2 regions of the Mesorhizobium sp. BR-1-1-10 genome follow, and region 2 is predicted to be linked to the other one. Evidence: predicted binding sites of a transcription regulator. Region 2 holds the regulator's gene; the other holds the start of a gene.
What was found. Region 2 encodes LexA, which represses DNA repair genes until DNA is damaged. Its sites were predicted from a motif close to TGTTCNNNNTGTGTTCNG; they were not measured.
Positions count from the first base shown of each region.

Region 1: a site for LexA is predicted at 10,577-10,594, ahead of recA (recombinase RecA). Genes of this name have one in related genera too.

Region 1 covers NZ_JAIUIL010000002.1:171,980-187,431, forward strand. The annotation lists gene rpsD (30S ribosomal protein S4) at 1-79, opposite strand, end outside; gene LB555_RS03780 (hypothetical protein) at 453-647, shown strand; gene LB555_RS03785 (DUF3008 family protein) at 733-915, opposite strand; gene LB555_RS03790 (RNB domain-containing ribonuclease) at 1,075-2,457, shown strand; gene murI (glutamate racemase) at 2,407-3,270, opposite strand; gene LB555_RS03800 (RNA methyltransferase) at 3,263-4,180, opposite strand; gene LB555_RS03805 (NADP-dependent isocitrate dehydrogenase) at 4,393-5,604, shown strand; gene LB555_RS03810 (glutathione S-transferase family protein) at 5,620-6,255, shown strand; gene alaS (alanine--tRNA ligase) at 6,481-9,147, opposite strand; gene recA (recombinase RecA) at 9,419-10,519, opposite strand; gene LB555_RS03825 (carbohydrate kinase family protein) at 10,801-11,745, shown strand; gene LB555_RS03830 (pseudouridine-5'-phosphate glycosidase) at 11,823-12,740, shown strand; gene LB555_RS03835 (TfoX/Sxy family protein) at 12,928-13,251, opposite strand; gene LB555_RS03840 (GFA family protein) at 13,342-13,839, shown strand; gene sufA (Fe-S cluster assembly scaffold SufA) at 13,873-14,253, opposite strand; gene LB555_RS03850 (SUF system Fe-S cluster assembly protein) at 14,355-14,747, opposite strand; gene LB555_RS03855 (cysteine desulfurase) at 14,769-15,452, opposite strand, start outside.
Region 2 covers NZ_JAIUIL010000003.1:457,057-472,508, forward strand. The annotation lists gene gltX (glutamate--tRNA ligase) at 1-958, opposite strand, end outside; gene LB555_RS08095 (ComEC/Rec2 family competence protein) at 1,062-3,515, shown strand; gene lexA (transcriptional repressor LexA) at 3,509-4,252, opposite strand; gene LB555_RS08105 (GntR family transcriptional regulator) at 4,662-5,435, opposite strand; gene LB555_RS08110 (ABC transporter substrate-binding protein) at 5,585-6,571, shown strand; gene LB555_RS08115 (ABC transporter ATP-binding protein) at 6,630-7,409, shown strand; gene LB555_RS08120 (ABC transporter permease) at 7,415-8,338, shown strand; gene kynU (kynureninase) at 8,386-9,633, shown strand; gene kynA (tryptophan 2,3-dioxygenase) at 9,697-10,533, opposite strand; gene LB555_RS08135 (AMP-binding protein) at 10,530-12,155, opposite strand; gene LB555_RS08140 (alpha/beta hydrolase) at 12,467-13,297, shown strand; gene glp (gephyrin-like molybdotransferase Glp) at 13,330-14,535, opposite strand; gene moaC (cyclic pyranopterin monophosphate synthase MoaC) at 14,535-15,017, opposite strand; gene trpC (indole-3-glycerol phosphate synthase TrpC) at 15,084-15,452, opposite strand, start outside.

The DNA of each region.
Region 1 (15,452 bases), on a different contig from region 2:
CCGGGGACTTGGGGCGGCCCCAGATATTTTCGCCGAGACGGCGGTCGATCTTGTATTTCGCGGATTCGCGCTTGCTCATCGCATTCCCTTTCAAAGACAACACACCCGGCACCTCTTGGTCCGGGTGAAGGAAACGCGCCCTCCTCTGGCCTCCGTTTTCGAGACCTGACAGGGTTTTCCCACGCAACGCGGCGGAAAACCCACGGGACACGTCAGTTCAAACAAGATCGGAAACGATTGTCGTGACAGATCTTGCGTATACAAAACAAACACCGGACATCGCTGCCCGGCGTTGGCGGCTGGTTAAACCGAGATTTAACCGGTGTCAAGCTTGTGAGTGGCGCGGCGCAACGCAACCGTATAGCGTCCAAGGCGTTGATGCGATGCCGATGTGGCGGGAGGTTTGCGCCAGCGGCACCAGGAAGGGACTGGAGCTAGAGGAGCTTAATTGCATGAAGAAGTTTTTCCTTACCCTGGCAGGGGCCGCGGTGCTTGCCGGGTCGATGGCGGTGGCCCCTGAGCCGGCCATGGCGCGTCATTGGCACGGCCACAAGCAGGTCTGCCGCATCGTCGTGAAGAAGCGAGTGGTGTGGCGGCATGGCCATCGCAGGGTGATCGTCGAGAGAGTACGGCGCTGCCGCTGGTAAGACTGTTCAACGCCACAATTCCCGGGCCAGCGAACGTCGCTGGCCCTTTTTCATTCCAAGGTAGTCTGGCTCGAGCGCTCAATCCTTAGGATTTTTTCTCCGGCAATCCCTTGCGCTTCGTCTCGGCGAATTCCTCGAGCTGCTTTTCATTCATCGATTCATACATGCCCTTGGAGGCGCCCTTGAGTTCGCTTTTCTTGGTCTCGCCGCGTTTGGCGGAGAGTGCGGCGCCGGCGGCTTTCTGCTGGGCTTTCGAAGTGGCTGGCATGGCGGGTCTCCTTTGCTGTCAGGAGAAACGCCACGCTTCGGCGGCGGTTCCAGCGCCAGTGGCGCTGCTCCCCGTCCGCCTGGTGCCAACCCTTGGCCGCGCTCGGCGATTTTCGTCGGCAGCCTTCTCGTGTCCGGAACCCCAGTGTAGGACGGCTGAATGAAATCCCTGACCGATCCCTCACAGGTTCTCTCCGCGGGACTGGCGAAAATCCGCGCCGAATTCCACGTGCCGGACGGATTTCCGGCCGATGTGCTTGCCGCGGCGGAGGCGGCGGCCAAACGTGTGCCCAACCAGCATGCCGATCGAACTGAAATGCCGTTCGTCACGCTCGATCCGGCTGCTTCCACCGATCTCGATCAGGCGTTCTCGATCGAGGCGAGCGGTGGCGATCTTCTGCTGCATTACGCCATCGCCGACGTGGCCTGGTTCGTCGAGGACGGCGACGCGATCGATCGCGAAGCCTGGACGCGGGGCGAGACGCTTTACTTGCCGGACGGCAAGGCCGGGCTCTATCCGCCGGTAATTGCCGAGGGTGGGGCGAGCCTGTTGCCGGATGGACCCCGTCCAGCTGCTATCTTCACGGTTCGGGTTGCGCAGGACGGCGCGACGAAGTTGGACGGCGCGGAGCGGGCAATCATTCAAAGCCGCGCGAAGCTCGCCTATGACAGCGTGAAGGCCTCCGATGTCCCGGCCGGCTTCGCCGAAATGGCGCGGCGCATGGCGGCGAATGAGCGGCGCCGTGGGGCTTCCCGCGTCGACCCACCCGAGCAGGAGGTGGAAAGGCTTGCCGACGGCACATTCCGGCTTTCGTTCAGGCCGCTTCTGCAATCCGAGCAGGACAACGCCGCGCTTTCGCTGGCCGCCAACATGGCGATCGCCGATGCCATGCTTGCGCATCATACCGGCCTTTTTCGGGTGATGTCGGGGCCGGATGCCTTCAAGGTTCAAAGGCTGCGCAACGCGGCACAGGCTCTCGGACTGTCCTGGCCGGCCTCGACCAGCTTGCGGGACTATCAGCGAACCCTCGATCCGACCGATCCGCATCAGGCGGCGCTGATGCTGGAAATCCGCCATGCAAGCCCCGGCGCATCCTATCAACCGTATCAGGACGGCGTTGTCCCATGGCATGAGGCGATGGCCGCGACCTATGCCCATGCAACGGCGCCACTGAGGCGCCTTGCTGATCGCTATGTCGTGCGCTGTGCGCTGGCTATCGCCAACGGCCAGCCCGTGCCCCAGGCTGTTACCGACGCGTTTGCCAGGTTGCCGAAGGCGATGGGGCGCGCGGATAGCCGCGCTTCGCAGATCAACCACGCGGCCATCGACCTTGCCGAGGCGGTAATGCTGGAGGGGCGCGAGGGCGAGACGTTCAAAGCCGTCGTCACCGACTTCGTCGACCATGGCGTGCGCATTCAGCTTGCCGACATGGCTGTCGTTGCCACCGTGAAGGCCTCGGGGCTCAGACAGGGTGATGGTCTGACGCTTAGGCTAGTCCTGGCCGATCCGGATCAACGCAGCATCGTCTTCGAACCTGTTTGAGTGGCGGGCGGCTTTGCCGCTGTCCAAGTGAACGGTCAGCCCGAACCCCTGCATCAGGCGGCTGACGGCGAAGTCCGCCTTGCCCGAGGTGAAGACCGCGATATCAGGCTCGGCTTGCGGCAGCGCCCCATTGATCGCCGGCAGCAGCGAAAGGGCGCGCCGTGCGATCGCCTCGGCCGGATCGATCCAGTCGACCGGCCAGGGAGCGGTCTTGCGCATGCGATTGACCAGAAAGGGATAGTGCGTGCAGGCCAGCACGACGATGTCGGTGCGCATGCCGTCGCGCTCGATGAAGCATGGCTCGATCTCGGCGCGCACGGCCTCTTCGTCGACGAAGCCCTGGCGCATATAGGCTTCGGACAGGCCAGCCAGCCTGTCGCTGCCGACCAGGCGGACATGGCATTTCTGCGCCCATTTGCTGATCAGGTCGCGCGTGTACTGGCGCTTCACCGTGCCCGGCGTCGCCAGCACCGAGACCAGCCCGGAGCGCGTGCGCTCGGCCGCCGGCTTGACCGCCGGCACCGTGCCGACGAAGGGATGGCCGGGAAATCTTTCGCGCAGCGCGTCGATCACCAGTGTCGAGGCGGTGTTGCAGGCGATAACCGAGATGGCCGGCGCGAAGCGGTCGAGCAGTTTGGCGAATAATCCTAGTATATGCTCTCTTAGGGCCGGCTCCTCCCAGGCGCCAAAAGGAAAAGCGGCATCGTCGGCGACATAGATAAAGCGCCGGTCGGGCATCAGGACGCGTGCCTCGCGCAACACGGTCAGACCGCCGACGCCGGAATCGAACATCAGGATCGGCTGGTCAGTCATTGTCGGTTCCCTTGCCGCCGAGCAGTGGCGTGTCCGTGTCGTCGCCGCTAGCGTCCGGCGCCCGACCAGTCGCCTCCGCCTTGCGGGCGCGCGCCGCCGCCGCGGGCAAACGCCTCGGGTCATCGCCAGGTGACCCATCGCCGCGCGGCATCGCCGGCGAGAACCGGTCAAGCGAAGAGATGATGCCGCGCAGCACCTTGAGCTCCGGCTCGGCAAAGCCTGCCCGCGTCAGCACGGCGCGGAGGTTGTCGACCATTTTCGGCTTCTTCGGCGCCGGCCTGAAATAGCCGCGCGCCTCGAGCGCGCCTTCGAGATAGGTGAACAGGCCGTGCAATTCTTCCTTGCTTGCAGGCTTCATCTCCGGCCCCGAAAAATTGGTCCTGGTCTCGTCCTCCAGGCCCGACTTCATCCACTCGTAGGACATCAGCAAGGCCGCCTGGGCGATGTTGAGCGAGGAGAAATCAGGATCGACCGGGAAAGTGACGATCTCGTCGGCGAGGCCGACCTCGTCATTGTAGAGGCCGAAGCGCTCGCGACCGAACAGGATACCGGTGCGTTGCCCCATTGCGTGACGGGCGCGCAGCATCCTGCCCGCCTCCACCGGTCCACGCACGGATTTGAAACCGTCGCGCTGCCTTGCGGTGGTGGCGAAGACGAAGTTCAGGTCGGCAAGTGCCGAGGCCAGATCGTCGAAAACCTTGACGGCATCGATGACGTGGTCGGCACGGCTGGCGGCGGCACGCGCCTTCTCGCTCGGCCAGCCATCGCGCGGATTGACCAGGCGCAGCTCCGACAGTCCGAAATTGGCCATGGCGCGGGCGACCATGCCGATATTCTCGCCGAGTTGCGGCTCGACAAGGATGATCGCCGGGCCGGCTGCGGTGTTATCGGGATCTTTGGTAATGGGCATGATTGTCAATGAACTGCTGTTTGCGGCATTTCAGCGTCCCCTGCCATATTCGGCCGCGAAAATGAAGCATTCGCAAATGACGGCGCCGTGGGCTCACATTCGTGACCGATCGCCGTTTGCGTGGCCAAAAGCGCTTTGATATACGGGCGGCATCCCCGGCCGACGCCACGCGGGCAAGGCCGTCCCATTCCCAGCAACGAGGCATTCTTTCCATGGCGAAGATCAAGGTGGCGAACCCGGTCGTCGAACTCGACGGCGACGAGATGACCCGCATCATCTGGCAGTTCATCAAGGACAAGCTGATCCACCCTTATCTCGACCTCAAGCTCGAATATTACGACCTGGGCATCGAGCATCGCGACGCCACCAACGACCAGGTGACCATCGATTCGGCCAACGCCATCAAGAAATACGGTGTTGGCGTGAAATGCGCGACCATCACCCCCGACGAGCAGCGCGTCGAGGAATTCAAGCTGAAGAAGATGTGGAAATCGCCGAACGGCACCATCCGCAACATTTTGGGCGGCACCATCTTTCGCGAGCCGATCATCATGAAGAACGTGCCGCGCCTGGTGCCCGGCTGGACCAAGCCAATCATCGTCGGTCGCCACGCCTTCGGCGACCAGTATCGCGCCACCGATTTCCGCTTTCCCGGCAAGGGCAAGCTGACGATCAAGTTCGTCGGCGAGGACGGCCAAGTCATCGAGCACGACGTGTTCGACGCGCCCGGCGCCGGTGTCGCCATGGCCATGTACAATCTCGACGAGTCCATCCGCGAATTCGCCCGGGCGTCGCTGAACTACGGCCTGCTGCGCAACTATCCGGTCTACCTGTCGACCAAGAACACCATCCTCAAGGCCTATGACGGCCGCTTCAAGGATATTTTCCAGGAAGTCTACGAGGCTGAATTCGAGGCCGAGTTCAAGTCGAAGAAGCTTTGGTACGAGCACCGCCTGATCGACGACATGGTGGCCTCGAGCCTGAAATGGTCGGGCGGCTATGTCTGGGCCTGCAAGAACTATGACGGCGACGTCCAGTCTGACACGGTGGCGCAAGGGTTCGGTTCGCTCGGCCTGATGACCTCGGTGCTGATGACGCCGGATGGCAAGACCGTCGAAGCGGAAGCCGCGCACGGCACCGTCACCCGCCACTATCGCCAGCATCAGAAGGGCGAGGAAACCTCGACCAATTCGATCGCGTCGATCTTCGCCTGGACGCGAGGCCTCGCGCACCGCGCCAAGCTCGACGACAACGCCGAACTGAAGCGTTTTTCCGAGACGCTGGAAAAGGTCTGCATCCAGACTGTCGAGAGCGGCTTCATGACCAAGGACCTGTCGCTCTTGATCGGCCCCGACCAGCCCTGGCTCTCGACCACCGGCTTCCTCGACAAGATCGACGAGAATTTGCAGAAGGCGATGGCGTAACCGCCTCGCGGACGAATGGGCAAGCCGGTCGTCTACGGCGCGGATTACAGCGTCTATGTACGCATCGTCCGGCTTGCGCTCGAGGAGAAAGGCATCGCCTACGATCTCGTGCCGGTCGACATCTTTGCAGAAGGTGGCGCGCCGGCATGGTACGGCAAACACCATCCTTTCGGCCGCATCCCGGCCTTCGAGCATGACAATTTCCGCCTGTTCGAGTCGAGTGCGATCGCGCGCTACGTCGACGAGGCCTTCGACGGGCCGGCGCTGCAGCCCGCCGACATACGCGCCCGCGCAAGGATGAACCAGATCATCGGCATGCTCGACGCCTACGCCTACCGTGCCATGGTCTGGGATGTCGCGGTCGAGCGTCTGGAGAAGGAAGTGCCCGACGAGAGCTTGATCGTGGATGGCCTGCGGCAGGCCGAGACGGTGCTGAAGGCGCTGACTTCGCTGAAGCAAGATGGGCCCTGGCTGCTCGGCGACCAGCTGACCCTGGCCGATCTGCACGCGGCGCCGATCATCGGCTACTTCGTCAAGGTTCCAGAAGGACGGGGATTGCTGGCGCAGTTTGCAGGCATCTGGGATTTGTATTTGCGAATGGCTGGCCGCCCGAGCTTCGTGCGTACCGAAAAAGCGTATAACTCGAGGTGAGCTTCCTCGACGTCGCGCCGCCCCTGCCCTGGCGGGCATTTCTCCCCGTGAACGGGGAGAAAGAGGCTGGTCGCGTTGCCGGCGCTCTTCTGCAACGAGGGCGATTGGCGAAGGGCGCGACGAAAGCGCCCTTCTCCCCGTTCTACGGGGAGAAAATGGCGGCAGCCAGATGAGGGGCAGCGCTGCCCCAAGAGAAAGGATCCCGCCTGGGCCCACGCATGGTAGCTACGCTGCTTCGAGCGCCGCCCTCACCGCCGCGATCGCATCATCGGCCTTCGACGCATCCGGGCCGCCGGCCTGCGCCATGTCGGGGCGGCCGCCGCCGCCCTGCCCGCCCAATGCGGCGGAGGCCACGCGCACCAGATCGACGGCGCTGAAACGGCCGACGAGATCATCGGTGACAGCGACCACGACGCTCGCCTTGTTGTCCTCAGCCGTGCCAACAAACACGACGACGCCAGAGCCCAACGAAGTCTTGCCCGCGTCGGCCAGCGGCTTCAGGTCCTTCGGCGAGACACCTGACACCGCCTTGCCGAGAAAGCCGACGCCAGCGACGATCTCGTTGGCGGCAGGAGCATCGGCAGGCGACCCGCCGCCCAGCGCCAATTTCTTGCGCGCTTCGGCCAGGTCCTTCTCGAGCTTCTTGCGCTCTTCGAGCAGCGCTTCGACGCGCGCTGGCACATCTGCGGGCGAAATCTTAAGCGTTGCCGCCGTGGTCTTCAGGCGTCGGTCCTGCTCATCGAGATGCCTGCGCGCGGCCTCGCCGGTCAACGCCTCGATGCGGCGCACGCCGGCGGCGACAGCACCATCCGAGACGATGCGCACCAGGCCGATATCGCCGGTCGCCCTGACATGCGTGCCGCCGCAGAGCTCGACCGAATAAGGGCGGTTGGCCTTGGCGCCATGCAGGCCCGTGCCCATCGACACGACGCGCACCTCATCGCCGTATTTCTCGCCGAACAGCGCCATCGCGCCCTCGGCAATGGCGTCATCGACCGACATCAGGCGCGTGGTCACCGGGCCGTTCTGCACGACGATCTCGTTGGCCATGCGCTCGACCTCTTCGAGCTCCTGCGCGGAGATCGGCTTGTTGTGCGAGATGTCGAAGCGCAGACGCTCGGGTGCGACCAGCGAACCCTTCTGCGCGACATGGGTGCCCAGCACCTCGCGCAACGCCTCGTGGATCAGGTGCGTCGCCGAGTGGTTGGCGCGCAGCCGGGAGCGCCTGGCATGATCGACCTTAAGTTCGACCGCGGCACCCGGCCTGACCGTGCCGGCGACCACCTTGCCGAGATGCACGAAGAGGCCATCGGCCTTCTTCTGCGTGTCGGAAATCTCGATCGAGAAGCCCTCGCCCGAGATTATGCCGGTGTCACCCATCTGGCCGCCGGACTCGCCGTAGAACGGCGTCTGGTTGACGACCACGGCGACCGCATCGCCCTTGCCGGCGCTGTCGACGGTCTTGCCGTCCTTGACCAGCGCCTCGATGAGGCCTTCCGCCTGCTCGGTTTCGTAGCCGAGGAATTCGGTGGCGCCGGTCTTTTCACGCACGGAGAACCAAACCGTCTCGGTGGCGGCCTCGCCGGACCCGGCCCAGTGCTTGCGCGCCTCTGCCTTCTGCTGCTCCATCGCATTGGTGAAGCCGGCAAGGTCGACCGAGATGCTGCGCTGCCGCAGCGCGTCCTGCGTCAGGTCGAGCGGGAAGCCATAGGTGTCGTAGAGCTTGAATGCCGTTTCGCCATCGAGCATGTCGCCGGCGCCGAGCTTCTCCGTCGCCTCGGACAGCAGCCCGAGGCCGCGCACCAGCGTCTTGCGGAAACGGGTCTCCTCGAGTTTCAGGGTCTCGGCGATCATCGTTTCGCCGCGTGCCAGTTCGGGATAGGCCTGGCCCATCTCGCGCACCAGCGCCGGCACCAGCTTCCACATCAGCGGCTCGTTCGCCCCCAGCAACTGCGCATGGCGCATGGCGCGGCGCATGATGCGGCGCAGCACATAGCCGCGGCCTTCGTTCGACGGCAGCACGCCGTCAGCGACCAGGAAGGAGGACGAGCGCAGATGATCGGCAATGACGCGATAGGACGCAACCGTTTCGGCGTCGGGCGCGCGCCCAAGTGCCGAGGACGCCGCATCGATCAGATGACGGAACAGGTCGGTCTCGAAGACGCTTTCCACTCCTTGCAGGATGGACGCCATGCGCTCCAGGCCCATGCCGGTGTCGATCGACGGGCGCGGCAGGTCGACGCGCTCCTCTTTCGTTACCTGCTCATACTGCATGAACACCAGGTTCCAGAATTCGAGGAAGCGATCGCCGTCTTCCTCGGGACTGCCGGGAGGTCCACCCCAGATGTGCTCGCCACGATCGATGAAGATTTCCGAGCAAGGTCCGCAAGGACCGGTGTCGCCCATCGCCCAGAAATTGTCCGAGGTCGGGATGCGGATGATGCGATCGTCGGAGAAACCGGCGATCTTCTTCCAGAAGCCAGCCGCCTCGTCGTCCGTGTGATAGACGGTGACCAGCAGCTTGTCCTTCTTCAGCCCGAACTCCCTGGTGATGAGGTTCCAGGCAAGCTCGATGGCGCGCTCCTTGAAATAGTCGCCGAAGGAGAAATTGCCGAGCATCTCGAAGAAGGTCAGGTGGCGCGCGGTATAGCCGACATTGTCGAGATCGTTGTGCTTGCCGCCGGCGCGGACGCTTTTCTGGGCTGTGGTGGCGCGCGAATAGGGCCGCTTCTCCAAACCGGTGAAGACATTCTTGAACTGCACCATGCCGGCATTGGTGAACATCAATGTCGGATCGTTGCGCGGCACGAGCGGGCTTGAGGCCACGACCTCGTGGCCCTCCTTGCGGAAATAGTCGAGAAAGGTCGACCGGATCTCGTTGACGCCACTCATGGATACTGCCTTTTCAAGAGAGCCGCCGGCCGGACCGGCGGGAGATGGCTCTGTATTTTCTAGAAGATGGAGCTGGCCTTTTAGCCGTAGCTCTTGACCCTGTCCAGAAACACGGAATTGGGCCAATTCGCGCTTTGCACCGGCACTTGCGGGGCCGCCCAAACGAAAACCGCCGGCGCGAAGGCCGGCGGTTTGGAACGCGGTACTACGGAACTCTGTTACTTAAGCATTGACTAATAGTCTGGATTTATGGCCAAATTCTGGCCGTTGCCTACATCGCGCCGGCTTCGTCCTCAAAACCGTCGTCGCCATTGCCCTCGGAGCCACCATTTTCGAGGAACTTTTCGGCGATCAATCCGGCATTCTGCCTGAGCGCCAGCTCGATCTCGCGCGCGGTATCGGGATTGTCGCGCAGGAACAGTTTCGCATTCTCGCGGCCCTGGCCGAGACGCTGCGAATTATAGGAGAACCAGGCGCCCGATTTCTCGACCACGCCGGCCTTGACGCCGAGGTCGACCAGTTCGCCGGTCTTGGAGACGCCCTCGCCATACATGATGTCGAACTCGACCACCTTGAAGGGCGGCGCCAACTTGTTCTTGACCACCTTGACGCGGGTCTGGTTGCCGACGACCTCGTCACGATCCTTGACCGAGCCGATACGGCGGATGTCGAGGCGAACCGAAGCGTAGAATTTCAGCGCGTTGCCGCCGGTCGTGGTTTCGGGCGAACCGAACATGACGCCGATCTTCATGCGGATCTGGTTGATGAAGATGACCATGGTGTTGGAGCGCGAGATCGACGCGGTCAGCTTGCGCAGCGCCTGGCTCATCAGGCGGGCCTGCAGACCCGGCAGCGAATCGCCCATCTCGCCCTCGATCTCGGCACGCGGCGTCAGCGCCGCCACCGAATCGACCACCAGCACGTCGATGGCGCCGGAACGCACCAGCGTGTCGCAAATCTCCAGCGCCTGCTCGCCGGTGTCGGGCTGCGAGATCAGCAGGTTCTCAAGATCGACGCCGAGCTTGCGGGCGTAGACCGGATCGAGCGCGTGTTCGGCATCGACGAAGGCGCAGATGCCGCCCTTCTTCTGGGCTTCAGCCACGGTGTGCAGGGCCAGGGTCGTCTTGCCGGAGCTTTCCGGCCCATAGATCTCGATGATACGGCCGCGCGGCAAGCCACCGACGCCGAGCGCGATGTCGAGGCCGAGCGAGCCGGTCGGCACCGTTTCGATCTCGACGACCTGCTCGTTGGCGCCGAGCCGCATGATCGAGCCCTTGCCGAAAGCCCGCTCGATTTGCGACAGCGCCGCATCCAGAGCCTTTGATTTGTCCACTGCCTTATCCTCTACCAGCCGCAAAGAATTCTGAGCCATGATACATCACCCCTTGGTCGTCAATGAAGGCCGGACAATCCGTGATCCCTGCCATTTTGTACCTTTTTTGTTCTCATTTGGCAAGGGGTGACAACCAACTGAAAAACAAAGGATATCGCGATTTGTTCTTTTTTTGTCTCGCAAACCCTGGCACGAACGGGCTCCGCATTGGGCCAGACGGCTCGATCGTATCGCCCGACCGAATCGCCGACCAGCATGCGAAGCTCTGTCGCGCACTCTAGCGCTTGTGCGGCCGCAACAACAAAGGTCATATCGCCACCATGGTGGAATCCCCGAAGATCCTGGCCGTGGGCGGCGCCCATATCGACCGGCGTGGCCAGGTGTACGGTCCCTATGTGCCGGCAGCCTCCAATCCCGGCACGATGCGCGAGGATGTCGGCGGGGGCGTCTTCAATGCGTTGCGCAGCATGGTGCGGCGCGGCGTGTCGGCCTCCCTGGTGTCGATGCGGGGCGGCGATGCGTCGGCCGATACGGTTTCACGGGCCATCGCCGAGGCAGGCATCGCCGATCTTTCGGCGGTGTTCCTCGACCGTACCACGCCGAGCTACACGGCATTGATCGATCGCGAGGGCGAATTGATCGTCGGCTTTGCCGACATGGCACTGTACGACCTGGCTTTTCCCAAGCAGATCAGGCGTTCCAAGATACGCCAGGAGGTGGCCGCCGCCGATGCCATCCTGTGCGACGCCAATCTGCCGTCGGCCGCCCTGGAGCGGCTGCTGTCGCTCGCCGCCGGTAAACCGGTTTTCGCCATCGCGATTTCGCCGGCGAAGGTAACGCGGCTGATACCGGTTCTCGGCGGGCTGGCCCAGCTCTTCATGAACCGGCGAGAGGCCGTCGTGCTGGCCGGTGTCAATGCAGCGGCCGCCGAGCGGGAAATGGTCGACGGGTTGCGGTGCAGCGGCCTTGCCAGCGGCGTGGTCACGGCAGGCAGCGGCCCTGTGCTGGGTTTCGATGAGACAGGCGCCTTTTCGATCCTGCCGCCTGCCCCCAGAAAAGTCGCCGATGTCACCGGCGCCGGCGACGCGCTGGCAGGTGCAACGGTCGCAGCACTGCTGCGGGGCCAGCCGCTGCGCCACGCCGTGCGTGAGGGCGTCGCCGCGGCAACGCTGGCCATCGAAAGCGCCGACGCGGTGCCCGAATTCACCGCGGCGAGCTTCGCGGAAGCGCTGGCCCTTGTGCCGGATGCCAGGGAAGTGGCATGAGACCCGGCAAGTTCATAACGCGCGGTGAAGCTACGCTTTCCTGATGGATGCGCCGCACTCCGGATTGGAGATCAGAGATGACGCCAGAGACCGCCCGCCCCTTCATCGATGTCCACGCACCGGTGGCGCAGGCCCTGGCCGCCGGGCGCCCGGTGGTGGCGCTCGAAAGCACCATCATCACCCATGGCATGCCCTATCCCGACAATGGCGCCATGGCGGCCAACGTCGAAAAGATCATCGCTGACGGCGGCGCCGTGCCGGCAACCATCGCGGTGGTCAACGGCCGCATCAAGATCGGGCTTTCGGACGGCGAACGCGAATCGCTGGCGATGACCGGTGACGCCATGAAGCTGTCGCGCGCCGATCTCGGCTTCGCCGTCGCGCAGGGCCGCACCGGTGGCACCACGGTCGCCGCCACCATGATCGCGGCTGACATGGTCGGGATAAAGGTGTTCGCCACCGGCGGCATTGGCGGCGTGCACAAGGGGGCGGAAAAGAGCTTCGACATCTCGGCCGACCTCGATGAATTGGCGCGTACACCGGTGATCGTCGTCTCGGCCGGCGCCAAGGCGATCCTCGACATCGAAAAGACGCTGGAAGTGCTGGAGACGCGCGGCGTGCCCGTGGTCGGCCATGGCTGCGAGACGATGCCGGCCTTCTGGTCGCGGCAGTCACCGTTCCGGGCGCCATTGACCTTGCACGGACCGGAAGATATCGCGCATTTCTACCGGACACGCCTGGCTCTGGGCTTGGGCGGCGGCATGCTGATTGCCAACCCCGTGCCGGAGAACCAGGAAATCCCGGCCGAGGAGATGGCGGGCTATATCGAAGCCGCGCAAAAGGCGGCCGAGGCGCTCAACGTGACCGGCAAGGCGGTGACGCCGTTCCTGCTGGGAAAAATCCTCGAACTCACCGGCGGCCGCAGCCTGAAGACCAACATCGCGCTGGTCGAGAACAATGCAAGGCTGGCGGCTGAGATCGCCAAGGCGCTGTAGGGACTGCCAAGAAAGTCCCCCTCACCCGGATTGCCAAGACCGAATTGCAAAGAGCAATTTGGGGCAATCCGACCTCTCCCCGAGGGGAGAGGAACTTGCGGCCTCAACGCAAACCTCTTCTCCCCCCCGGGGGAGAAGGCGGCCGCGAAGCGGCCGGATGAGGGGGCGGCCTCGCGCTGGCGGGAGCCTACTTCCCCGCCCGCCGCCCAGCCTCATAGGCGCGTCGCGCCCACACCGTCATTTCGTCGGGATCGTCGAAAGCGCTGTCGGGAATGCTCCAATAGGGCATGGCGACAAGCTTGCCGTGGCGAGAGCCGGTGTAGGTCCATTGCCGGCAGCCCGCGGCTTCGAACTCCGATTCGCTCTGCGCGTCGGCTTTCAGCAGCAATTCGCCGCGCAGCACGATGGCGACGATGACGCCATCGAAATAGATGCCTTTGCCGCCGAATAGTTTTCGGATGCTGACCGGACCGAGGCCCTCGAACAGTTCTGCGATGCGCTCATTGTCCATGCCGCGATCATGTCACCGGCATTTGGCCTTGTCATCGCCGCAACCAAAATCATGCTGACAGGTTGTGGCTATCCTGTCGGAGTTTTAGCCATGCCTGTGCTGCTCAAGGGGTCCTGTCGCTGCAACGCCGTGCGTTTCGAGGTGGAAAGCCACACGCCCGTGCCGTTCATGCTGTGCTACTGCTCGATCTGCCGTAAGCAGCAGGGCGGCGGCGGTTTCGCCATCAATCTCGGCGCCGCCTACGAGACGCTGAACATCAGGGGCAAGAGCAATCTCGGCGTCTATCGCGCCGAGATCGAGGATGACGAGCATCCCCACTGCGAGATATCGACCGGGGAGCGCAATTTTTGCCGCAAATGCGGGTCGGCGCTCTGGCTCTACGACCCAACCTGGCCGGACCTGGTGCATCCCTTCGCCTCGGCGATCGACAGCGATCTGCCAACGCCGCCTGAAAAAGTGCATCTGATGCTGAAATACAAGGCCAACTGGGTCGAGCCTGAGATCGGCAAGGGCGACAAGACATTCGACGTCTATCCCGAGGAATCGATCGCCGATTGGCATAAGCGGACGGGGATGTGGGTGGATTAGCTTTCTTCGCCCCGTAAACGGGGCGAAGGAAGATCAGGCCGTGGCGCGCGCCTCGGCCAGCGCCTTGAGATCGGCCGGCTTCAGTTCGACGGATTCGCCGCAGCCGCAAGCCGAACTCTGGTTCGGGTTGTGGAAGGTGAAGCCGGTACGCAGCGTCGTCTGCTCGAAATCCATCTCGGTGCCGAACAGAAACAGGGCGGCTTCCGGCGCGACATAGACATGCGCGCCGTCGCGCTCGATATGGTCGTCCTTTGTGTTGGGCTCGGTCACCAGATCGACCGTGTATTCCATGCCGGCGCAGCCGCCCTTCTTGATGCCAAGGCGGATGCCATGCGCGTTGTCGCGCGTGGCGACGATCTCACGCACCCGGTCGGCGGCCTTTTCGGTCATCGTGATGACGGCAAAGCGTCCCATGCTTTTTCCTTCTCCATTCCATGCAGGTTCAAGGCCTGCCGAATGATTCCTCACCTAAATGGTGAAGTTTTACCACTGGCGCAAGTGTGCCAGGTGCGGCGCTAGTACCAGCCCACCGCCACCTGCGCCTCTTCAGACATGCGGTCGGGCGTCCAGGGTGGGTCGAAGGTCATGTTGACTTCAACGCCGGAGACGCCCTCGACGGCACCGACGGCATTTTCCACCCAGCCGGGCATTTCGCCGGCCACCGGGCAGCCAGGCGCGGTCAGCGTCATGTCGATCTTGACCGAGCGGTCGTCCTCGACGTCGATCTTGTAGACGAGGCCAAGCTCGTAGATGTCGGCCGGGATTTCCGGGTCGTAGACCGTCTTCAACGCCGAGACGATGTCGTCGGTCAGCCGCGCCAGTTCATCGGCGGGAATGGCCGAGGCGGAAACGACGCTGTTGCCGGCGGCTTCCGGCGTAGCTTCGGTGGTGGTGCTCACATCATCCATGGTCGTCACCCGAAAAAATCGTCATCCGAAGAATTTGCGCGCTTTTTCAAGCGCCTCGGCCAAAGCGTCGACTTCTGCCCTGGTATTATACATGCCGAACGATGCCCTGCATGTGGAGGTTACGCCAAAGCGTTTCAACAGCGGCTGGGCGCAATGGGTGCCGGCACGGACCGCCACGCCTTGCCTGTCTATCACCATCGACACGTCATGGGCATGAATGCCTTGCAGCTCGAAGGAGATGATGGCGCCCTTGCCGGGCGCATCGCCGAAGATGCGCAGCGAGTTGATGGCGCGCAGGCGCTCGTGGGCGTAGGTCTTCAAGTCTTCCTCATGCGCGGCGATGCGCTCGCGGCCGACAGAGTCCATGTAGTCGAGCGCGGCGCCCAGTCCGATCGCCTGGACGATCGGCGGCGTGCCGGCCTCGAAGCGATGCGGCGGCTCGTTGTAGGTGACGATGTCTTCCGTCACCTCCTCGATCATCTCGCCGCCGCCCATGAAGGGCCGCATGCCGGCGAGACTATCCTTCTTGCCGTAGAGCACACCGATGCCCGAGGGACCGTAGACCTTGTGGCCGGTGAAGACGAAGAAATCGCAATCGAGATCCTGCACGTCGATCGGCATGTGCACCGCGCTCTGGCTGCCGTCGACAAGCACCGGAATTCCACGCGAATGCGCGATGCGCACGATCTCCTTGATCGGTGTCAC
Region 2 (15,452 bases):
TGTCGGCCATACGTCGCATATGCGCGCCGTTGATCGCTTCCAGCTTGGCGAAGTCGAAGCGCGCCGCACCCTTGTTGACGTCGCTAATGTCGAACCACGAGACCATGTCCTCGATCGACATGATCTCGTCGTCGCCATGGCTCCAGCCGAGCCGCGCAAGGTAATTGAGGAGCGCCTCCGGCAGATAGCCCATGGCGCGATAGGCTTCGACGCCGAGCGCGCCATGGCGCTTCGACAGCTTGGCGCCGTCGGCGCCGTGGATCAGCGGGATATGCGACATCGACGGCACGTCCCAGCCCATGGCATTGTAGATCACGGTCTGGCGGGCGGCGTTGGTCAGGTGATCGTCGCCACGGATGATGTGGGTGACGCCCATGTCGTGATCGTCGACGACGACGGCATGCATGTAGGTCGGGTTGCCGTCCGAACGCAGGATGATGAAGTCGTCGAGATCCTTGTTGGGGAAGCGCACGTCTCCCTGGACCCGGTCCTGCACAACTGTCTCGCCCTCGGCCGGTGCCTTGATGCGGATGGCGCCCCTGACGCCGGACGGCGCCTCCGACGGGTCGCGGTCACGCCAATGGCCGTTATAGCGTGGCGGCAGGCCCTTGGCACGTGCAGCCTCGCGCATTGCCTCGAGCTCGGCTGAAGTCTCGTAGCTGTAATAGGCCTTGCCCAGGCGCACCAGCTCCTCGGCCACCTCGCGATGGCGCGGCGCGCGCTCGAATTGGGAGACCGCGTCACCGTCCCACGAAAGGCCAAGCCAGGTCAGGCCATCGAGAATGGCCGATGTGGCCGCATCGGTCGAACGCTCGCGATCGGTGTCCTCGATGCGCAGCAGCATCGTGCCGCCGGTATGCTTTGCATAGAGCCAGTTGAAGAGCGCCGTGCGCGCGCCGCCGATGTGCAGATAGCCGGTCGGCGAGGGGGCAAAACGGGTGATGACCTTGTCGGGCATGGAACTCTCGGAAAACGTCTGAAGCTGGGTGCGGAGCGTGCGGACTTTCGCGCGTTGCGCGTTCATGTAGCATAGGACGTCGAGGGTGCAAGGGGCAGACCCGATGACTGGACGAGGCCGGGGCTCGGATCGGGGCGAGGATGCCGCTATCGGCGTCAGCGAGCGATCCCTGTTTGCGGCGCCTGCGACGATCCCACTGCCATCTCCGCTCGTGGCTGCACCCGAAACCAGGTCGCTGCAGGCAGGTGGGCAGGCGCCGGCGCCGGCTCCTGCCGCGGGCAGGATCGCGCGCGTGCGCCGGCAAGTCGGCCTGGTATCCTTGCCTCGCGTGCGCCATGGCGTGACCCGGGCGGCGGAGCTTGAACTCGACCGGGGCATCGCGTTCCTGCTGGTGCCGGTCTGTCTGGCCGTTGGGGCGATCGCCTATTTCTCGCTGGCATCCGAGCCCGACTTTGCAAAACCCGTCGCGGTCGTGGTGCTGATGGCGGTCTGTGCCTTCGTCTCGCGCTCCTGGTCGAAAACCCATCTGTGTTTCATGGCAGTGCTGTTGTGCGCGCTGGGCCTACTCGCGGCGAAGGTCGAAACATGGCGAGCCGGAACCCGGATGCTGGGTTCGGAAATCTCCACGCAACTGACCGGCCGCGTGGTCTCGCTCGAAGAGATGGAGAGCGGCCGCATCCGGCTGACCATGGACGTGATTTCGACCGCCCGGCCGAAACTGCGCTATGCGCCGGAAAGGGTCCGGCTTTCCGCACGCAAGATACCACCGGGAATGACCGCCGGCTCGCTCATCACAGGCTACGCCAAACTGCTGCCGCCGACCGGTCCGGTGCGGCCGGACAGCTACGACTTCTCTTTCGACAGCTATTTCGCCGGCATCGGCGGCAGCGGCTTCTTTCTCGGCAATCCAACGGTTGTTTCCGCCGACGACGGTGAGATGCCGCTATCGGCTCGCCTTTTTTCAGGCATCGAAAATGCCCGCGAAGCCATCGCCGACCACATCAGGGGCAGCGTCGGCGGCGCTGAAGGCGAGATCGCGGCGGCGCTGATCGTCGGCGTGCGCGCCGGCATACCCGATGAAATCAATGAAGCGATGCGGCGTACCGGCATCTATCACATCATCTCTATTTCGGGACTGCATATGGCGCTTGTGGCCGGCACCATCATGGGTCTGCTGCGTGGTGCCTTCGCGCTGTTTCCAGACTTTTCCGCGCGCCGGCCGGTGAAGAAATACGCGGCCGCCGCCGCACTGTTCTCGATCGCGGCCTATCTCATCATTTCCGGTGTCGTCGTTGCGGCCGAACGCAGCTTCATCATGCTGGCGGTGATGCTGATTGCCGTCTTCTTCGATCGCGCTGCGCTGACCATGCGCAATCTGGCGATCTCGGCGATCGCCGTCATCCTGGTCTCGCCTCACGAGGTCGTCGGCCCGAGCTTTCAGATGTCGTTCGCCGCGACCGCGGCCCTGGTTGGCGCTTATGCCGGCTGGGCCGATCACCGTGCGGGAAAGACGCGGCCACCGCCGCCAAAGCGATCGCTGCCCTGGTTCCTGACGCGAAAATTCCTGCTGGCGACAGGTGGATTGGCCATGACGTCTATTATCGCCGGCAGCGCCACGGCACTGTTTGCCATCTGGCATTTCCAGCGGGTATCGCCGCTCAGCCTGTTCGCCAATCTGGCCGTGATGCCTATCGTGTCGGTCGTGATGTTCCTGGCCGTCGCCAGCGCGCTGCTGATGCCATTCGGACTGGATTGGCCGGCTCTCTACCTCATGGGCAAGGGCCTGACAGCAATGATCGCCGTGTCGGCGTGGATATCGGAGCGCTCTCCGGTCGATGGAGTCGGGCTGATTTCGCAGCAATCCGTGCTGATGGTCACGGTCGCGCTGGTAATCGCGACGATGGCGACGACATGGCTGCGGCTCGCGGCGCTGCCATTCGCGCTCGCCGGCCTGTTGACTGTGTCGCACACGCGCGCGCCCGATGTGCTGATCTCGGAAGATGCGCGGCTGGTCGCGCTGCCGATCGGCAATGGCGAACTGGCCGTCAACCGGGAACGTCCCAACGAATTCGCAACCGACAACTGGAAGCGCGCCCTGATCTCCGAAACAATCGTCAAACCGGAAATGTTCGACACGACAGACGGGCAATTCGATGTTGCCAGTCCGACCGACCTGCCGCCGGGATCGCCCTTCTACTGCCGCGAAGGCCTGTGCCTTGCCAGGCACCCTTCCGGCGCGATCATTGCCTATGTCGAAGACCGCAAGACCACCTGGAAAGCCTGCGCTTTCGCCGACCTGATCATCGTCAACGACGCAACCGCCTATGACGCGTGCCACAATCCACTGGTTCTCGTCGTCACCAAACGGCAGCTCGCCCGCAAGGGAAGCGCTGCCGTCTTCTTCAATCCCCAGTCGGCCACGACCCGGGCCGCGATCGCATTCGCCGTCGACGGACCATACCGACCTTGGCACGAACAGCGAAAATTCTCACGCGAGGCAAGGGGGCTGCCGCCGTACAAAAAACCCGACAAGCCCGATGGCAAGCCGGCTCAGTAACGCCTGATCAACCCGACCAGCTTGCCTTGTACCTTGACCCTGTCCGGCCCGAAAATGCGCGTTTCGTAGGCTGGATTGGCGGCCTCGAGCGCGATCGAAGCGCCTTTGCGGCGGAACCGCTTCAGTGTCGCTTCCTCTTCGTCGACCAGTGCCACGATAATTTCGCCCGGGCTTGCCGTGTCGGCATTGCGGATAATGACCGTGTCTCCATCGAAGATACCAGCCTCGATCATCGAGTCGCCCTTGACCTCCAACGCATAGTGCTCGCCGCCCATGATCATGTCCGGCGGCACCGAGATCGAATGCGTCTGATGCTGGATGGCATCGATCGGCACACCGGCGGCGATACGGCCCATGACCGGGATGGACACGGCTGAAACCGCATCGTCGTCGTTGCCGGCCGCGGGCAGGCGCGAAGGCGCAGCGGCCGGCCTGATCTGGCGTCCGAGACTGCCTTGGCCAAGGCTGCCTTGGATGACGCTTGGCGAGAACTTCTTTGCCGCATTGAGGCCCGGCGCGATCGAGTCCGGCAGCCGCAGCACTTCCAGCGCGCGCGCCCGATTGGGTAGCCGGCGAATGAAGCCGCGCTCCTCCAGCGCCGTGATCAGGCGATGGATCCCCGACTTGGAGGCAAGATCGAGTGCTTCCTTCATCTCGTCGAAGGAAGGCGGTATCCCGCTTTCCTTGAGCCGTTCGTGGATGAACATCAGCAGTTCATGTTGCTTGCGTGTCAGCATGGCGGCCCCCAAGACATTGAACGAAAGGTTGAACCAGAATCGAAAAAACAAACCCAGAACAAACACTATCTGTTCCAGTTGTGTTCTGCAACCGTTTAAAGTTTAATGAATTTGTTAAGGGGTCTGAAGTTTTTTGCCCGCGACGGCGGGCAGCAACCAGCCCTTTCCGCCATCGGCAGGCGCATTGAAATCGTTTTGGTTAATGGCCTGTGGCCCATCCGCCGACGAGGCTTTGGCATCAGTTAGTTGGAAGGCTTCTCCTCGGGGGCACGTATAATTCGCGGAGCCATTATCGCGGAACGAAACGAAACCAAAATGCCAACGATTGGTAGCTTCGGGCGGCCATGGATCCGGGCGTTCGGCGCACCCCGGCCAGCGCGTTCGAATAGGCGTAGCGGAAGCGCTGAAGTTATCCCGAACCCGCCTTCAAGCTGCCGGCGCGAGCGGCGTATCTGGTAGCGCCGCTGTCTTCGCTGTGGACATAGACGTGCAGTGTGTAGCCGATATGCGCCGTCATCAGCGCCTTGGCCCGCTCGACGTCACGGTCGAGCGCCGCTTCCATGATCGCGGTATGGTGTTCGATCGCAATCGCTTCGCGTAGCGCTTCGATTGCCTCTTCATAGCCATCCTTGAGGCCGGCCGCGGCCCGCAGTGTCGGCGCCAGACCAAGAAAGCGATGATGCCGGCGCAGCTGATCCGAGATCGTCGAGCGGAACCGCAACAGCCAGTCGCATGTGGCGGCGCTCAGCAGCGCCGCATGGAAGGCCTCGTGGTTCTCGTCCCATCTGTCGACGGCCGCGTCCGAGGGATCGTCGACCGCCGTCTTGCAACGCGAGAGCCGGTAGTGGGCGGTGACCACGGCATCCTCCCACTCCCTGCCGCCTTTTTCCATCGATTCGAGGAACAGGGGTATCTCGACCACCATCCTGGCGCGTGCCAGATCCTCCAGCTCGGCCCGCGACACCGGAGCCACGGCAAAACCACGATTGCTGATGGCGGTGACCAGGCGTTCGGCCTCGAGCCGCGACAGGGCTTCGCGCAACGGTGTCCAGCCGACGCCATAGGTGCCGCGCAGCGCACTCAGTTTGAGCGGGGCGCCGGGCATGAGGCGCGTGGTCAGGATGTCGCGCCGCAACAGCTGATAGGCGGCTTCCGTTTTTGTGGAACTCGTTTCATCCCGCATGGTGATCAATCCGTCGTCTGGCAAAAGTATATATGATATTGGGTCACAGCAACAATTATATATAATGTTTGACACAGACCGGCGGACTCACCATGATCGCCGTAGCCGCCGCGTTTCCAAGCGGCCCTGATCAAATCTGGGAGGAAATGATGTTGAAGTCGAAATCCGCTTGGTTGTCGGGCTTGGCGCTGGCAGGCGCATTGATGGTCAGCGCCGGCAGTGCCGCGGCCGATCAGATCCGTATCGGCATTGCCAATTTCGGCGAGCATCCGCAATTGAACGCCGCCATAGCCGGCTTCAAGAAGGCGCTGACGGATAATGGCTACGTCGAGGGCAAGGACGTCGTCTACACGGAGAGCCACACCAATTTCGATGCATCGCTGGTGCCGCAGATGATCGCCAAGCTGCAGGCCGAGCAGCCCAAGCTGATCTACACCATCACCACGCCGGTATCGCAGATCGCCAAGAAAGCGCTTGCCGGTTCCGGCATTCCGATCGTTTTTGCCGCGGTCACCGATCCGGTGGCGGCCAAGCTGGTGCCGTCATGGGACGCCGGAGACGAAGGCATGACCGGCGCCAGCGATCTGCAGGACGTCGCCGCGGTGATGGCCTTCACCAAGAAGCTGCTGCCGAACGCCAAGCGCTTCGGCGTGCCTTATAATCCCGGTGAGGCCAATGACGTTGCCTTGGTCGAAAAGATCAAGGCGGCGGCACCGGCCGCGGGCTTCGAGGTGGTGGAGGTCGGCATAGACAACGTCAATGACATCCAGCAACGCATCGCTTCGCTCGCCGGCAAGGCCGACGTGATCTACGGCCCGGCCTCGAACCTGATCCAGCCGGCGATCGCCGCTGTCTCCGCGGCCGCCCGCCAGGCCGGTATCCCGGTCGTCAACTCCGATGACAGTGCGGTCCGTAACGGTACCGTGCCGGCGAGCTTCGCGGTCAATTACACGCAGGTCGGCGTCAACGCCGGCAACATCGCCGCCGAGATCCTCAAGGGCAAGGATCCCAAGACGATCGCGCCGTCGCGCCCGGCCTACAAGGACCACATGGCAACGATCTCGCGCAAGGCGATGGCCGCGTTCGGCATCGAGATACCGGCTTCAATGGCCGATTGCGGCTGCATCGTCGACTAACATCGGAACTGCCGGGGTGACGGCGTCGGCGCCGTCATCCCGAGGTCAGGGAGAAACGATGCTCGAGATTCGATCCGCGCGCAAAGTGTTCTACAAGGGCCAGGCCGACGAGAAGGTCGCGCTGGACGGTCTCAGCCTGTCCTTGGCCACCGGAGAGTTCGGCATCGTCATCGGCTCCAATGGGGCCGGCAAGAGCAGCATGCTCAACGCCATTTCCGGCGCCCTGATCCTCGATTCCGGCCAGATCCTGATCAACGGCGCCGACGTGACTGCAATGCCGGTGCACAAGCGCGCCGCGAAACTGGCGCGCGTGTTCCAGGACCCGATGCGCGGCACCGCCGCCAGCATGACGGTTGCGGAAAACATGCTGCTGGCCGATTTGCGTAGCCAAAAGCGCACCTTGCGCCCGGGGCTGAACACCACCCGGCTTGCGTCCTACAGGGAACGACTGTCGATACTGGGTCTCGGTTTGGAAAATCGTCTCGACACGCGCGTCGACCTGCTCTCGGGCGGGCAGCGGCAATCCTTGTCGCTGATCATGGCGGTCGGCGGATCGCCGGACTTGCTGCTGCTCGACGAGCATACCGCGGCCCTCGACCCGCGCACGGCCGAAATCGTCATGCAAGCGACCGTGCGCGCCGTCAACGCGCTGAAACTGACGACTTTGATGGTGACCCACAACATGCAACACGCCGTCGATTATGGCAGCCGGGTGATCATGCTCGATGCGGGCCGGGTGCTCCTGGAAGTCGCCGGGCAGGAGAAGGCGAGGGTCACGGTTATTGATCTGATCGGCCATTTCTCGGTCAAGACCGATCGCATGTTGCTGGCGAGCTGATCATCATGGATTTTGTTGGGGACGTTCTCACCAGCTTCGTCGCGATCATGCCGGTCACCCTGGCGCAAAGCCTGATCCTGGCCTTTGTCGTGCTCGGGATCATGATCCCGTTTCGCATGCTGAATTTTCCCGATCTCACCAGCGAAGGCGCTTTTCCGCTGGGCGGCTGCGTCTGCGGCGTTCTCCTTGCCGCCGGCGCATCGCCGCTGATGGGCGTTGCTGCCGCCCTTGTCGCTGGCTTCGCGGCGGGCTGCTGCACCGCCTTCATCCATCTGCGCTTCCGCATCCACACGCTGCTTGCGGGCATCCTGATGATGACGATGCTCTACAGCATCAACCTTCGCATTATGGGCAAGTCCAACCTGTCCGTCTTCGGTTCGCCCTCGGTGTTCGACTGGGTGCCGTTCGCGCGGCCGGGTTTCCCCGCCAGCAAGATTGTCGTCGCGGGTCTCCTCGCGCTTGCCGCCTTCATGCTGCTCTACATGTTCTTCAGGACCGAGAAGGGGACTGCCGTGCGCGCCGTGGGCGCCAATCCTGACATGGCCGAGGCGCAAGGCATCAATGTCTGGGCCGCGACCATAGGCGGTGTCGGGCTGGCCAGCGCTTTTTCGGCGTCAAGCGGTGCGCTGATGGTGCAGTCGCAAGGCTTCGCCGACGTCAATATGGGCCTGGGAATTCTCATCAACGGCCTTGCCGCGCTGATGATCGGCGAAGCCGTCGTCGGCAAGCAGACGGTGTGGCGGCAATTGCTGGCGCCCTTCGCCGGCGCGATCATCTACTACCAGCTGGTGTCGTTCTGCCTTGCGGCCGGCATGCCGCCGCCTGACCTGAAGCTTGCCACGGGCCTGTTCGTACTGGCCATGCTTGCCTTGCCCAGCCTCAAGCGCAGCCGGGGTTCCGCACCGGTTCGCGAAGCGATTCGTGAGTAACCGGCGTGAATGACCAAGGCGTGAATAACCAGGGAATGTCACAAATGATGCCTGCAACGCTCGATCTCGCAGCCGTCGAAGCCATGGATGCGGCGGACCCGCTGCGTGCCATCCGCGACCGGTTCATCTTGCCGGAAGGCGTGATCTATCTCGACGGCAATTCACTCGGCGCCGCGGCACCCGCCGTCTTCGACGAGCTGCGGAAAGCCGCGACCCAGGAGTGGGCACAGGATCTGATCCGTGCCTGGAACACCGCCGGCTGGTTCGACATGCCGGTCGCGCTCGGCGACCAACTGGGGCGGCTGATCGGCGCGGCGGCCGGCCAGACGGTGGTCTGCGATACGACCTCGATCAACATCTACAAGGTGCTGCATGCCGCACTCGGCATGCGGCCGGACCGCTCGGTCATCGTCGCCGAGGGAGACAGCTTTCCAACCGATCTCTACATGGCCGAAGGCGTGGCCTCGACGCGCCCCGGCACGGTGTTGCGCCTTGAGGGCGTTGATGCGCCGACCATTGAGGAGCTGATCGACGAGCGCGTTGCGGTCATCCTGGTCAACCACGTCAACTACAAGTCCGGCCAGCTGCGCGACATGGCGGCACTGACATGCAAGGCCCATCAGGTCGGAGCGCTGATCGTCTGGGATCTCTGCCACACCGCCGGCGCGCTGCCTGTCGAGCTCGACAGCGCCAATGCCGATTTCGCCATCGGCTGCACCTACAAATATCTCAATGGCGGCCCGGGCGCGCCAGCCTTCATCTACGCCGCCGAGCGTCATCACGATAAAGTCCAGCAGCCGCTCAGCGGTTGGTGGGGCCATGCGCGGCCCTTCGCCTTCGAGCAGGGTTATGCGGCCGGCAGCGGTATCCGCCGGTTCCTGTGCGGCACGCAGCCGGTGTTATCGATGCGGGCGCTGAAGGGGGCGCTGGATATCTGGGACGATGTCGACATGGCGACGGTGCGCAAGAAGAGCATCGCGCTCACCGACCTGTTCATCCAGCTCGTCGAGACCAGATGCGGCGCCTATGGCCTGGAGCTGGAAAGCCCGCGCGACGGCAATCAGCGTGGCAGCCAGGTGTCCTTCCTCCATCCCAACGGTTACCAGGTGATGCGGGCCTTGATCGAGCGCGGTGTGATCGGCGATTTCCGTGCGCCGTCGACGATCCGCTTCGGCTTCACCCCGCTGTATGTGGGCTACGCCGATGTATGGCAGGCGGTCGAGGTCCTGGAGGATATCCTGCGCACTGGCGCCTGGCAGGATGCACGCTTCGCGGTCAAGACGGCGGTGACCTGAAGCCGGCGCGAAGCCGGGAAAAATGTGACGCGGTTTCCCACAGGAATTGCGTCAGACGAGAGTTCAGAGCCGGGTGCGAACCGTCCACAGTTCCGGAAACAGGACGACCTCGAGCATCTTCTTGAGATAGGAGGCGCCCGACGTGCCGCCGGTGCCGCGCTTCAGGCCGATGATGCGCTCGACGGTGGTGACGTGGTTGAAGCGCCAGCGGCGGAAATAGTCCTCGAAGTCGACCAGCTTCTCGGCCAGTTCATAAAACATCCAGTAGCGCTGCGGATCGCGGTACACCGTCTGCCAGGCGACCAGGACTTCTTCGTTCCCGGTCCGCGTCTCGCGCCAATCCGTGCGCTTTGCGTCCACCCCGATGTCGAAGCCATTGCGGGCCAGAAGCAGCAGCGCTTCATCGTAGAGCGACGGCTCGGCCAGGATCGCCTCCAGCTTCTGGCTGAGGTCCGGCCGGTGCTTGTGCGGCCCGAGCATGGCGAGGTTGCGGTTACCGGCCATGAACTCGATGGCGCGATACTGCCAGGACTGGAAACCCGAGGACTGGCCGAGCGCGTCGCGGAACTCGGTGTATTCGCTGGGCGTCATCGTGCGCAGCACGTCCCAGGCATTGTTCAACTGCTCGAAAATGCGGGCGACACGCGACAGCATCTTAAAGCTCGGTTCGAGGCGGTCGGCACGGATCGAGCGGATCGCCGCGCCAATCTCGTGCAAAGCGAGTTTCATCCACAATTCCGATGTCTGGTGCTGGATGATGAACAGCATTTCGTCATGCGCCGAGGACAGCGGCGTCTGGGCCTCCAGCACTTTCTCCAGGTGCAGATAGTCGCTGTAGGACATGCGCTCCTTGAACGACATCTCTGCGCCTTCAGAGGCCGGATCGTAAGGCTCGCTCAATTGATCTTCTCCGTGCGCAGCCGAAACCGCTGGATCTTGCCGGTCTGGGTCTTCGGCAGAGCGGCGATGAATTTGACCGATCGGGGATATTTGTAGGGCGCGATGGCTGCCTTGACGTGGTCCTGCAGGCGCTTGACGGTCATTGCGTCTGGCGGGACACCTTGCACCAGTACGACATGCGCCTCGACGATCTGGCCGCGCTCGCCATCCTCGGCACCGATGACCGCGCATTCGGCGACATCGGGATGCGACAGCAGCGCCGCCTCGACCTCGGGTCCGGCGATGTTGTAGCCGGCGCTGACAATCATGTCGTCGGAACGCGCGGCGAAGTGGAAGAAGCCGTCCTCATCCTGCGTGAAGGTATCGCCGGTGAGGTTCCAGCCGTCGCGCACATAATCCTTCTGCCTGTCATCGGCCATGTAGCGGCAGCCGGTCGGCCCGCGCACCGCCAGCCGTCCGGTCTCGCCACGCGGCACCTCGCGCATCTCCTCGTCGACGATGCGCGCCTCGTAACCGCCCACCGGCTTGCCCGTCGAAGCGGGCTTCCTGTCGTCAAAGCGGTTGGAGATGAAGATGTGCAGCATTTCGGTGGCGCCGATGCCGTCAAGGATAGGCTTGCCGGTCTTTCGCGTCCACTCTTCGAAGACCGGGGCCGGCAAGGTCTCGCCGGCCGAGACGGCAACGCGCAATGATGAAAGATCGGCGCCTTCGTCCATGGCCTTCAGCATGGCCCGGTAGGCGGTCGGCGCGGTGAAGGAAATGGTCGCTTTGTAGGTCTCGATGATGTGGACCATGTTGGGTGGCGTCGCCTGTTCCAGAAGCGTTGCCGCCGCGCCGAAGCGCAGGGGGAAGATGGCAAGCCCGCCAAGGCCGAAAGTGAAGGCGAGCGGCGGCGAGCCGACGAAGATGTCGTCGGGCGTCACCTGCAGGACTTCACGGGCGTAGGCATCGGCGATGATCAGCAGGTCGCGGTGGAAATGCATCGTCGCCTTCGGCACGCCGGTCGTGCCCGAAGTGAAGCCGAGCAGGGCGACATCGTCGCGGCCGGTGCTGACGGCGGTGAAGGTAACCGGCTTGTCGAGGGCGGCGCGATCGAGCTCGGCGTCATGGTTGGCGGTGCCGTCGAAGCCGATCACCTGCTTCAGGAACGCGCTGTCCTTGGCGCAGGCGGTCATCTCGTCCATCAGCCTGGTGTCGCAGAGCGCGGTCGTGATCTCGGCCTTGTCGACGATCTTGGTGAGTTCACCGGCGCGCAACATCGGCATGGTGTTGACGACGACAGCACCGACCTTGGTGGCGGCCAGCCAGCAGGCGACCATTGCCGGGTTGTTGGCGGAGCGGATCAGCACCCGGTTGCCCGGCTCGACGCCGTAGTTCTCGACCAGCGCATGGGCGAGCCGGTTCGTCCAGTCGGACAGTTCCTTGTAGGTGCGGCGGCGGCCATTGCCGATCAGCGCGGTGTGGTCACCAAGGCCCTTCTCGACGAGCCTGTCGGTCAATTCGACACCGGCATTGAGGTGTTCTGGATAGTCGAAGCCGTCGAGCAGGAAGTCGGGCCATTGCTCGGGCGGCGGCAGATTATCGCGGGTGAACGTGTCGGTATGCGCTGAAGGCCCAAGCATGTCGCCGCTGTCCCTGTCTGCCGCCTGCAGTGTGCGTGGCACCTGGCCGGCGGCGGTGGATCTGAATTCCTGTCTCTCGCGGAAGGCTTCGTGCGGCCGGCTACACCCTTGTCGACATGTCACCGGAAAGGTGACCATCGGCGGGTTCGGACGGCACAGCGGACCTCCCATTTTGTCGGCTGTTCCGAAGGCAGGATCGCACCAGTCGAAATTTGTTTCAAGCCTAAAATGTTTCACCCCAAAGCCTTGACGCACGGTATGGTGGCGGCCATTGCTAGCACTGAGACGACGCTGTTTCGGGGAGGGTGCCGATGCTCGACCATCGCATTGCCGATTGGGACAATGCCTATGCCAACGGCGCGAATATTGCCGGCAGCGACCGTTGGCCGGCCGCCTGGTCGGGACCGGCGCAAGCGTTCCGTGACGCACTGTCGGGGGAGGGCCGGGCACGGTTCGACATCGCGTATGGCGATCGGCCGCGCAACCGGCTCGACCTTTTCCTGCCGGAGACCACGCCCAAGGGGCTCGTCGTGTTCATCCATGGCGGCTACTGGCTGGAGTCCGATAAAAGCGGATGGTCGCATCTCGCCAAGGGCGCGGTCGGCAACGGCTTTGCGGTGGCTATGCCTTCCTACACGCTGTGCCCGGACATCCGCATTGCCGGCATTGTCAGCGAAATCGGGGCGGCGATCGGCAAAGCGGCGGCAATGGTCGGGGGACCGCTGATGTTGACCGGACATTCGGCCGGTGGACATCTCGCCAGCCGCATGGTGACCACAACCACACCGCTCGCCACCGATGTCGTGCGGCGCATACGCCACGTCGTTTCGATTTCCGGCTTGCATGATTTGCGCCCGCTGATGCGCACCGGCATGAACGCCGTGCTGAAAATCGATGAGCATGAGGCGCTGACGGAAAGCCCGGCACTGCTGCGGCCAATCGATGGTGCCCGCATCACCTGCTGGGCCGGCGGCGGCGAGCGCTCGGAGTTCCTGCGACAGAATGCGTTGCTGGCCAACATCTGGACCGGGCTTGGCGCCACCACCAGTGCCGTGGTCGAGCCCGACCGGCATCACTACGATGTAGTTGATGGCCTGGCCGATCCGGCGCATGCATTGACGCGGACCTTGATCTCGGAATAAGCCCTGTGATCAGTAAGTTATTACGAAATACTTCAGCGCAACATCAGAACGCTGCAAGCGTCGCCCGCAGCGGATGCAGGGGCAAAAGGCGCGCGAACGACCAGTCCGTTGGCATCGGCCAGCATCCTCAGCATCGAGGAATCCTGGATGCCGAACGGCGTCGCCACCAGTTCGCCGTCATCCTCCCTGACCACCGCCCTCACATAATCCTGGCGCAGATCATTCGCCGCCATTGCGGCGCCCAGCCGAGCCGGGCGGATGTCCTGACGATGGTCGCGACCGCCCAGCCTTGCCAGAAGCGGCTTCAGGAACAATTGCGAGCAGACCAGGCTTGCTACCGGGTTGCCGGGCAGGCCGATGCATCTGATATCGCCGAGGCGCCCGAACATCAGCGGCTTGCCGGGACGCATGGCGATCTTCCAGAAGCCGAGCGTCATGCCTTCGCCGGTCAGCACGTCATGGATCAGGTCGTGGTCGCCGACCGAGGCGCCGCCCAGCGTGACGATGACATCGGCACCCGCCGCGACCGCTTTCCTGACCAGGCCGGCGATGTCGTCCTTGCGGTCGGCGGCGATCCCGAGATCGAGCGCACAGGCACCGACCGATTGTGCCGCCGCGGCGACGCCGTAGGCGTTGGACGAGATAATCTGGTCGGGCCCGAGTTCGCTGCCGGGCGGCAACAACTCGTCACCGGTGGCGATGATGGCGACCAGCGGCCGTTTCACCACGCCTACTCGGGGATGATTGGCCGATGCCGTCAGCGACAGTGCCGCCGGGTCGAGCACGCGCCCCTTCTCCAGCAGCACGTCGCCCTTGGAAAAATCGAGGCCGACGCGGCGAATGTTACGCCACACGGCGGTTGGCTCGATCACTTCGATGTTGCCGCCGCCGAGATCCCGGACGTTTTCCTGGATGACGATGGTGTCGGCGCCGTCAGGCAGCGGTGCGCCGGTGAAGATACGCACTGCCTGTGCCTGGCCGACCGCGCCGTCAAAGCCGCGTCCGGCCGGCGCCATGCCGATCACCGAGAGTTTCGACGGCACCGACGCGATATCGGCGGCTCGCACCGCATAGCCGTCCATGGCCGAAGCGTCGAAGGGTGGCTGGGTGCGCAGCGCCATGACCGGTTCCGCCAGCACACGATCGATCGCCTCGATGAGCGGGACGCTTTCGCCGGCCAGCGGCACGGCGCCGTCGAGCAGGCGCTCGAGCGCGTCGGCGACCGGAACCAGTGCCATCAGAGCCCTGCCTTGTAGTCGCCGGACTTGCCGCCGGTCTTTTCGACCAGCCGTATGCCGGAGATGACCATGGCGCGGTCAACCGCCTTGGCCATGTCGTAAATGGTCAGGCAGGCCACCGAGGCTGCCGTCAATGCTTCCATTTCGACGCCGGTCTTGCCGGTGACGCGTGCAAGGGCGGTGACCTTCAGGCCGGGCAGAGCATGGTCAGGCTCTATGTCGACGGAAACCTTGGTCAGCAGCAGGGGGTGGCAGAGCGGGATCAACTCATGGGTCTTCTTCGCTGCCATGATGCCGGCGATGCGCGCCGTGCCGAGCACATCGCCTTTTTTGGCATTGCCGGCGAGGATGGTCTTCAACGTCTCTGGCTGCATCGAGACGAAACCCTCGGCGATCGCGGTGCGCGTCGTCTCGTCCTTGCCGCCGACATCGACCATGTTGGCCTCGCCCTGTGCGCCAAGATGGGTGAGAGCGCCTGTCATCGTCAAATCGCCATAGAGCGACGTGCGTCCATTCGGACGCACAGAGTGCGCTCTGTCACTTTGACTCTATGCATCGTGCTCTCCGAAAATCGATTCCGATTTTCGGCCCGCATCGGACGCCTTGCCCGTGAGCAGCGAGCGCGTTGCAGCGGTCACGTCCCGTTGGCGCATCAAGCTCTCGCCCACCAGGAAGGCACCGATGTCCATCCTTTGCAGTCTAAGGCAATCGTCATGCGAGAAAATGCCGCTTTCGCTGACCAGCAAATGACCCCCCGGCACCATCGCCCGCAGCCGCTCCGACGTATCGAGGCTGGTCTCGAATGTCCGCAGATTGCGGTTGTTGATGCCGATCAATTGCGATGACAGTTTCAGCGCTCGCTCGGTCTCGGCTTCATCGTGCACCTCGATCAGGGCGTCCATGCCGAGCTCGAACGC